DNA from 2 places in the Pseudarthrobacter equi genome. Region 1 is predicted to be linked to the other one. Evidence: predicted binding sites of a transcription regulator. Region 1 holds the regulator's gene; the other holds the start of a gene.
What was found. The regulator HspR, encoded in region 1, represses chaperone genes until heat shock. The targets are predictions, from matches to a motif close to AAGTTGAGTCNNNNNGACTCAACTT.
Positions count from the first base shown of each region.

Region 2: a site for HspR is predicted at 1,829-1,853, ahead of clpB (ATP-dependent chaperone ClpB). Genes of this name have one in related genera too.

Region 1 covers NZ_LT629779.1:4,400,341-4,404,757, reverse strand. Annotated here, with positions in the region: gene BLT71_RS19985 (nucleotide exchange factor GrpE) at 1-547, shown strand, start outside; gene BLT71_RS19980 (DnaJ C-terminal domain-containing protein) at 718-1,698, shown strand; gene BLT71_RS19975 (heat shock protein transcriptional repressor HspR) at 1,714-2,139, shown strand; gene BLT71_RS19970 (hypothetical protein) at 2,327-2,713, shown strand; gene BLT71_RS19965 (aldehyde dehydrogenase family protein) at 2,769-4,178, opposite strand; gene BLT71_RS19960 (PEP/pyruvate-binding domain-containing protein) at 4,388-4,417, shown strand, end outside.
Region 2 covers NZ_LT629779.1:4,238,412-4,242,828, reverse strand. Annotated here, with positions in the region: gene BLT71_RS19330 (sulfate/molybdate ABC transporter ATP-binding protein) at 1-692, shown strand, start outside; gene BLT71_RS19325 (S1 family peptidase) at 860-1,612, shown strand; gene clpB (ATP-dependent chaperone ClpB) at 1,886-4,417, shown strand, end outside.

The DNA.
Region 1 (4,417 bases):
TGAAGGCGGGCAGCCCGGTTCCGCACAGGATTCCGACGGCGACGCGCTGGCCCAGGCCGAGGAGATCCTTAACGGCGTCGAGGTGCCCGCAGGGGAATCCGTGGCCCAGGGTGTTCCCGCCGGGTCCGCCAACGCTGAGGCAGCCGAGCTGAAGAACGACCTCCTTCGCCTGCAGGCCGAGTACGTCAACTACCGCAAGCGCGTTGAACGCGACCGCGCCGTGGCAGGGGAAATGGCCGTCATCGGCGTCCTGAACTCCCTGCTCCCGGTCCTGGACGACGTCGACGCCGCACGGCAGCACGGCGACCTCACCGACGGCCCCTTCGCCGCGATCGCCGCCAAGCTGGAGAACGCGCTGAAGACCTACGGACTGGTCCGCATCGACGAAACCGGCGTGGAGTTCGACCCCACGGTCCACGAGGCCCTGATCCAGCAGCCCGGCGAAGACATCGAGGTTGACACCGTCAGCCAGGTGCTCCGCTCCGGCTACAAATCAGGCGACCGCGTGCTCCGCGCAGCACAGGTGATTGTGGCTGTTCCGGCTTAGTTCGCTCACGAACGGATAAGGGGCCCCGCCCCTACGCGTGGCGGCTCGGTCCTAACGGACCAAGCCGCCACGCTTCGGCAGGCCCGATGCCACTCCCGGGCCCCTTATCCGTCCGTCGCTTGGCGGTAACCTCGCCTTAACGCTTTTTGTACTTTTGAAAGGAAACGCCATTGGCTAGCCAGGATTGGGTGGACAAGGACTTTTACAAGATCCTTGGTGTTGCCAAGGACGCTTCCGACGCCGATATCAAGAAGGCTTACCGGAAGCTGGCACGGCAGTTCCATCCGGACACCAACTCCGGCGATGCAACTGCCGAGAAGAAATTCAAGGACGTCTCCGAGGCCTACTCGGTGCTCTCCGATGCTGATGAGCGCCAGCAGTACGATGCCATCCGCGCCATGGGCGGTGGCGCCCGGTTCGCTCCCGGCGGTGGCGGTGCCGCGGGCGGCAACGGCGGGTTCGAGGACCTGTTCGGCGGCCTGTTCACCGGCAACACGGGACGGCACGCCGGCGGCTTCAACCCGTCCTCCGGCAATATCCCGCCCGAGTTCGCGGACCTGTTCGGCGGCGGCTTCGGCGGCTCGCCCGGGTTCCAGCGGACACCCCAGAAGGGCGCGGACCGCACCGCATCCACCAGCATCTCGTTCTCCGGTGCCATCCGCGGCACCACCATCGGCCTGCGCGAACCCAATGGCGAAGTCATCGATGTTCGCGTCCCCGCCGGCATCAAGGACGGCCAGAAGGTCCGTGTGCGCGGTAAGGGCCAGCCCGGCCAGGCCGGCAATGGCGACCTGGTGGTTGCCGTCTCGGTTAAGCCGCACGAGTTCTACACGCGCGACGGCGACAACCTCCGCATCCACGTCCCGGTCACCTTCCCCGAGGCTGCCCTGGGCGGTGACATCGAGGTGCCCACCATCGACGGTGAGAAGGTTCGGGTCCGTGTTCCGGCCGGCACGCCGTCGGGCCGTACCCTGCGGGTGAAGGGCAAAGGTGTGAAGACCTCCAAGGCGACGGGTGACCTCCTGGTGACCATCGACGTCGCGGTTCCCAAGAACCTGAACAAGGAGGCCGAGGCCGCCGTGAAGGCTTTCGCCGAGGCCACGGCCGGCGCTGACGTCCGAGAGGGCCTGGCCGCCAAGGCCCGGCTGTAGCGGAGGAGGTGTGCCGTGGACATCAACGCTGACCAGCCCATCTTCGTGATTTCCGTGGCGGCTGAGCTGGCTGACATGCACCCCCAGACGCTCCGCCAGTACGACCGCCTGGGCATCGTCAAACCCAGCCGTGCCCCCGGGAAATCCCGGCGGTACTCGCAGCGCGACGTCAACATGCTCCGCGAAGTGCAGCGGCTGTCCCAGGAAGGCGTCTCCCTCGAAGGGATCAAACGCATCCTGGAACTCGAAAACCAGGTGTCTGCCCTGCAGCGGCGCGTGCTGGAACTGACCGAGGAACTGGGGCGGCGCCCGCAGGCGTTCGACTCCCGCATCTTTGCCGCGGGCGCGGCCGGCGACGTCGTGAGCCTGGCCCGCGGCCAGCGCCCCCGTCCGCGGTCGCAGGCCGTGGTGCTGTGGCGGCCCCGCGCCATCGGGCAGTAGCGGCAGCAGCCGGCCGGTGAGTAACCGGCGCCTGGCCGCTTGGCGAAAATAGAGTACCCACTACTCGTGCAGCCCCGCCCAAGGAAACCTTCAATGGAACCACTGCTGTTGCAGCAGTGGTTCCATTCGTTTCTGGGGGTTATTCCATGTTTGGTTCTCTTTTCTTGGCCCGGTCATGAGCCCGGGAATGGAAGCAGTGTCGTCCTTCAGCGCTTCGGTGCCCGGACAGACCCTGCTGGCCATCGGGCAAACAGTCGTGGTGGTGTGCGTCTGCTTCGACATGGTCCGGGCAACGTCCGTTCCGCGGTCGCACCGGCGCTACGTGGCCAGCACCGTCTTCCGGACCCTGGCCATCCCGGCGGTCATCGCCGATGCCCTGACGGTCCTGGTGGCCATCGTGGTGTCGTCGTGGATCGATGTGGTGATGGGCATGTTCGTGCTGACCGCCATCATCTTCCGGTTCCACTACGGCAAGGACGAGGACAACTGGTGGCAGGGCAAGGGCAAAAAGCTCGCCCGTTGGGCCCGCCGCCACCTGTCCGCCCGCACCTCGGTGGCTCCTGCCATGGGGTGAGCCGGAGCCCCCGGCCGTTGATGAACCAGCCGTTGATGAACCGGCCGTTGATGATTTAGCCGTTAATGACCTGCGGTACGCCCAGGGCCTTGAGGCCTTCGGCGCCGAATTCCAGGCCGTAGCCGGACTGTTTGGCCCCGCCGAACGGAATCCGCGGGTCGACGGCGCCGTGCCGGTTGATCCAGACGGTGCCCGCTTCGAGCCGGGCAGCTACCGCACGGGCCGCCGCGGGATCGGAGGACCATACCGAGGCGCCCAGGCCGACGTCGAGGGCGTTCGCCATCTCCACCGCTTCGTCGATGCTGCCGTAGCGGACGATCGGCAGCGCGGGGCCGAACTGTTCCTCGGCCACCAGCGGGTTGCCGTTGTCGATGTCCGCCACCAGCGTCGCGGGGTAGAAGTAGCCGGGCTGGCTGGCTTCCGGGTTTCCGCCGACGATGATGCGCGCTCCGGAAGCCCTGGCCGCCTCTACGAGGTTCGCGACGACGTCGTACTGCGCCTTGTTCTGCAGCGGCCCCAGGACGTTGTTTTCGTCCAGGCCGTTCCCCATCGGCATGGCCTTCGCGACATCGGTGAGTGCCTCGCAGACGGCGTCGTAGATGGAGTCATGTACGTAGAGGCGCTTGAGCGCGGCGCAGGTCTGGCCGGTGTTTATGAAGGCGCCCCAGAAGAGGTCCTGGGCGATCGCCCGGGGATCGGTGCCGGGCAGGACGATGCCGGCGTCGTTGCCGCCGAGCTCGAGCGTGAGGCGTTTGACGGTGTCCGCGGACGACCGGATGATCGCCTTGCCTGTGGCGGTGGACCCGGTGAACATGACCTTGCCCACCGCCCCGTGCGAGGCCAGCGCTTCGCCTACTTCCCGCCCGCCGGACACCACGGTCAGCAGCCCCTCGGGAAGTTCCTCGTTGAGCACCTTGGCCAGCGCCAGGACCGAAAGCGGCGTGTACTCGGACGGCTTGACCACCACGGTATTGCCCATGCGGAGGGCGGGGGCGATCTGCCAGGTGGTGATCATCATGGGCCAGTTCCACGGCCCGATCGCGCCCACGACGCCGATGGGCCGGTAGTGCAGTTCGGCGCGCGTTTCGCCGTCGTCCACCAGGGTTTCGGTTTCCAGGGGAGTGCCGGCCGCGGCGCGGAGCCAGGCCGCGCAGGCGCCCACCTCGAACCGGGCGTTGGGCCCGTTGAGGGGCTTGCCCTGCTCGCGGGAGAGCAGCTGGGCGAGCTCCTCCGCTGAGCGTTCGACGGCGTCGGCCGCCTTGAGGAGGACGGCGGACCGTGCCTCGTGGCCCAGGGCAGCCCACGCGGGCTGCGCGGCGGCGGCAGCGGTGATGGCCGCTTCCAGGTCCGCCACTCCGTGCACCGGAGCCTCTCCCACGGCCGCGCCGGTCGCTGGGTCCAGGATGGTCCGGCCGGTGCCGGGGGCGGGCGAGATGGCGGCCAGAAGCGCATCATAGGTTTCCACGGGTACTCCACTTCGAGTAGGCAAGGACGCCAGCCGGGCGGCTGGGCGGGCTGCTTCCCAGTGTGGTTGAGCACGGGGCGCGTCCCTTGTGTTGTGGCGCAGGACTGTTGACCCGGAGGGAACAGTGGCCAGTCCCGCGACGCGGTGCCATGATGTTGAGGATCAGGTTCACGGCACCGCCCCCCGCCGGGCAGCAAGGACGTGCGGTCATGCCATATATCAACGGTCTCAACGACGTG
Region 2 (4,417 bases), 160 kb from region 1:
GCCCAGCCGGGCTGTCCGGCGGCCAGGCGCAGCGCGTCGCGGTCGCCCGTGCCCTCGCTGCCGACCCCGGCCTCCTCCTGCTGGACGAGCCCATGGCGGCCCTGGACATCCATTCGGCTCCGCTGCTGCGGCGGCTGCTGAAGCGGGTACTCGCGGACCGGCAGGCCATCATCGTCACCCACGACGTGCTGGATGCGCTCATGCTGGCGGACCGCGTGGTGGTCCTCGAGAATGGGCGCGTCGCTGAGGACGGGCCCACCCGCGAGGTGCTGGAGCGGCCCCGCAGCCCGTTCGCCGCCGGCCTGGCCGGGCTCAACTTCGTCACCGGCACGCTGACGGCTTCCGGGATCCGGACGGCGGGCGGCCAGGGAATCGGCCCCGGCCTGGAGATCGCGGGGCACCTGGAGGAGCCGGGCGAAACAGGCCAGGCAGGCGCCGCCGGGCTGCCGGGCGCGGCCGTGTTTCCGCCGTCGGCCGTGTCCGTATTCCTGACGGACGCACACGGAAGCCCCCGCAATTCCTTTCCCGTGGAGGTCACCGAGCTGGAGCCCCATGGAGACCAGATCCGGGTGCGGGGAGGCGGCCTGGCCGCGGACATCACACCCGCGGCCTCGGCAGAGCTGGGCCTGGCGCCGGGGGTCCGGGCCCACTTCGTGATCAAGTCCGCGGCTGTTTTCATCTACGCGACGTGATGTCCAAAGTTATTTACATATTCTGTCAAGATCAGTGACAAACTTCACAGCCTTCCGGTACCGTTCGGATGGGCGGCAGGCCATCGCCTCCACCCATCAACCGGAACTGACCCCGTCCGCGCCTCAACCGGCAGCGGTGCGGGGTCACCTGCGAAGGAGCCACCGCTGTGAAAATCGCCAGAATCCTCGCCGCCGTTGCCGCGACTGCAGCGCTGATGGGCCCGCTGTCCGCACAGGCCGCGCCCGCGCCGGGCGGTGACACGGCAAGCCCCGACATTGCGGGCGGCAGCACCACCACCATTTCCGCAGCCCCTTATGCAGCGCAGATCTCCTTCGATGCCACCGGCACCAACGTGGGATGCACCGGCAGCCAAATCTCGGCCAGCTGGGTGATCACGGCGAAGCACTGCAATTCCGCCTCCCTGCAGTCCGTCCGGCTGGGGACCACTTATCTGGAGGCCGGCGGCACCGTGAAGACCGTGGCCGCCCGCTACGCCTCCAGCACCGGCGATGTCCTGCTGCTGAAACTGTCCACCCCGCACTACGGCTCCTACGTGGGACTCTCCGGCTCGTTCCCCGCCATCGGGGCTCCGGCGAAGGTGTACGGCTGGGGAGACCAGACCGAAGGCGCGGGCACCATGTCCTACAACCTCAAGACGGCCGACGTCACCGTGGCCGGCCAGGGCACGGACACCTACGGCGGACCCTCCGTCCGGACGCAGTCCCAAAGCGGGCACACCCTGGGCGGCGACTCCGGCGGCCCGCTCATTGTCAACGGCAAGCTGGCAGGTGTCCTGTCGACGTCGAGCATCCTGCCCAGCCCCAACCCGTCCAGCTTCACCAGGTACTACAACGATCATGCATCCGTGTCCCGCAACCTCAGCTGGATCACCAGCGTCTCAGGGGTGGGCGCCTCCTGAGTTCCGGTCTTCGCGAATTCCGCCCGTCCCGGTAAGGGGCGGGCGGTGCCGGTTCCCGGGGGTTCCGTGGGGCCGGCCGGCCGGCGGGTGGCTTGTTGGGGGAGCCGCCCGCCGGTTTTTGCGCGTCCCGCCGCGAAACCGGCCCCGGCGGGGACTCTGCAGTGAAGCGCCGAAGGTTCGCTCTGGGAAAACAGGGCCAAAGGACTGCGTTTTTCAAAGTTGAGCGTAGTACACTCAACCTTAAGAAAAACCCGCCCCTGAAAGGAGCCCTCTTTGGACGTCAAATTCACCACCAAGAGCCAGGAGGCTCTTTCGGCTGCCGCCATGAACGCCTCAACGGCCGGCAACCCGCAGGTGGAGCCCGCCCACATCCTCAAGGCGCTGATGGACCAGCGCGAGGGTGTGGCGGTGGCACTGCTGAAAGCCACCGGTGCCGAACCGGATGCCGTTAGTGTCCAGGCCAGCAGCGCCATCAAGTCCCTTCCCTCGGCTTCGGGCGGATCTTCCCAGCAGGCCCAGCTTTCGCGCCCGGCGCTGCAGGCCATCCAGAATGCCAAGACCGAGGCCGAAAACCTCGGCGACACCTTCGTGTCCACCGAAGTCCTCCTGCTGGGCCTCTCTGCCGGAAGTGACGCCGTCGGGCGCCTCCTCCGCGAAGCCGGAGCCTCTCACGAAGCCCTGGTGGCCGCCCTGTCCGGCGTCCGCGGCGACCGGAAAGTCACCAGCCAGGACCCGGAGAACACCTTCCAGTCGCTGGAAAAGTTCGGCACTGACCTCACGGCCATGGCCCGCTCCGGCAAGCTGGACCCGGTGATCGGACGCGACACCGAAATCCGCCGCATCGTCCAGGTGCTGAGCCGCCGCACCAAGAACAACCCGGTGATCATCGGCGAGCCAGGCGTGGGCAAGACCGCCGTGGTGGAGGGACTCGCCCAGCGCATCGTGGCGGGCGACGTCCCTGAAAGCCTGCGCGGCAAGACCCTGATTGCCCTGGACCTGGCCTCCATGGTGGCCGGCGCCAAGTACCGCGGCGAATTCGAGGAACGGCTCAAGGCCGTGCTCGAGGAGATCAAGAACTCCGAAGGCCAGATCGTCACCTTCATCGACGAGATCCACACCGTGGTGGGCGCCGGCGCTACCGGCGACTCCTCCATGGACGCCGGCAACATGCTCAAGCCCATGCTGGCCCGCGGGGAGCTGCGGCTGATCGGTGCTACCACCCTGGATGAATACCGCGAAAACATCGAAAAGGACCCGGCCCTGGAGCGCCGCTTCCAGCAGGTCTACGTGGGGGAACCCAGCGTCGAGGACACCATCGGCATCCTCCGCGGCCTGAAGGAGCGCTACGAGGCGCACCACAAGGTCACCATCGCGGACTCCGCCCTCGTGGCCGCCGCCACCCTGTCCAACCGCTACATCTCCGGGCGGCAGCTTCCGGACAAGGCCATCGACCTCGTGGACGAGGCCGCGTCCCGGCTGCGCATGGAGATCGATTCCGCCCCGGAAGAGATCGACCAGCTCCAGCGCCTGGTGGACCGGCTCACCATGGAGGAACTGGCCCTTCAGGACGAAAAGGATGCCGCCTCCGTGGAGCGGCTCGCCGCGCTGCGGGCTGACAAGGCTGACCGCGAGGAGGAACTCAACGGTCTCAAGGCCCGCTGGGAAGCCGAGAAGGCCGGCCTCAACCGGGTGGGTGACCTGAAGGCCAAGCTCGATGAACTGCGCGGCGCGTACGAGAAAGCCGCCCGGGAAGGCGACCTGGAAACCGCCTCCCGCGTGCTCTACGGCGAGATCCCCGCGCTGGAACGCGAGCTCACCGCCGCCGCCGAGGCCGAGGCCGCCGTGACGGACAAGTCATCCCAGATGGTGGCCGAACAGGTGACCGCCGATGACATCGCCGAGGTCATCTCCGCCTGGACCGGCATCCCCGCCGGGCGCATGCTGCAGGGCGAAAGCCAGAAGCTGCTGCACATGGAGGAGGAACTGGGCCGGCGGCTGATCGGGCAGGCCAAAGCTGTCACTGCCGTCTCGGACGCCGTCCGCCGTGCGCGTGCCGGCATCAGCGATCCCAACCGGCCCACCGGTTCGTTCCTGTTCCTGGGCCCCACCGGCGTGGGCAAGACCGAGCTGGCCAAGGCCCTGGCGGACTTCCTGTTCGATGACGAGCGTGCCATGGTGCGCATCGACATGTCCGAGTACGGCGAGAAGCACTCCGTGTCACGCCTGGTGGGCGCCCCTCCGGGCTACGTCGGCTACGAGGAGGGCGGCCAGCTCACCGAAGCCGTCCGTCGCCGTCCGTACTCCGTGGTGCTGCTGGACGAGGTGGAGAAGGCGCACCCCGAGGTGTTCGACATCCTGCTTCAGGTGCTCGACGACGGCCGCCTCACCGACGGCCAGGGCCGCACCGTGGACTTTCGCAACGTCATCCTGGTGCTGACGTCCAACCTGGGCAGCCAGTTCCTGGTGGACCAGACCCTCAATGCCGAGGCCAAGCGGAACGCCGTGATGGCCACGGTGAACGCGTCCTTCAAGCCGGAGTTCCTGAACCGGCTGGACGAGGTGGTCCTGTTCGACGCCCTCACGGTGGAGGAACTCGGCCACATCGTTGAACTGCACGTGGACGAGCTGGGCCGCCGGCTGCACGAACGCCGGCTCACCCTGGAGGTTTCGGAAGGGGCCAAAGCCTGGCTGGCTCTGTCCGGCTTCGACCCCGCTTATGGTGCCCGCCCGCTGCGCCGCCTGGTGCAGCGCGAGATCGGCGACCGGCTGGCCAAGGCCATCCTCGCCGGTGACATCAACGACGGC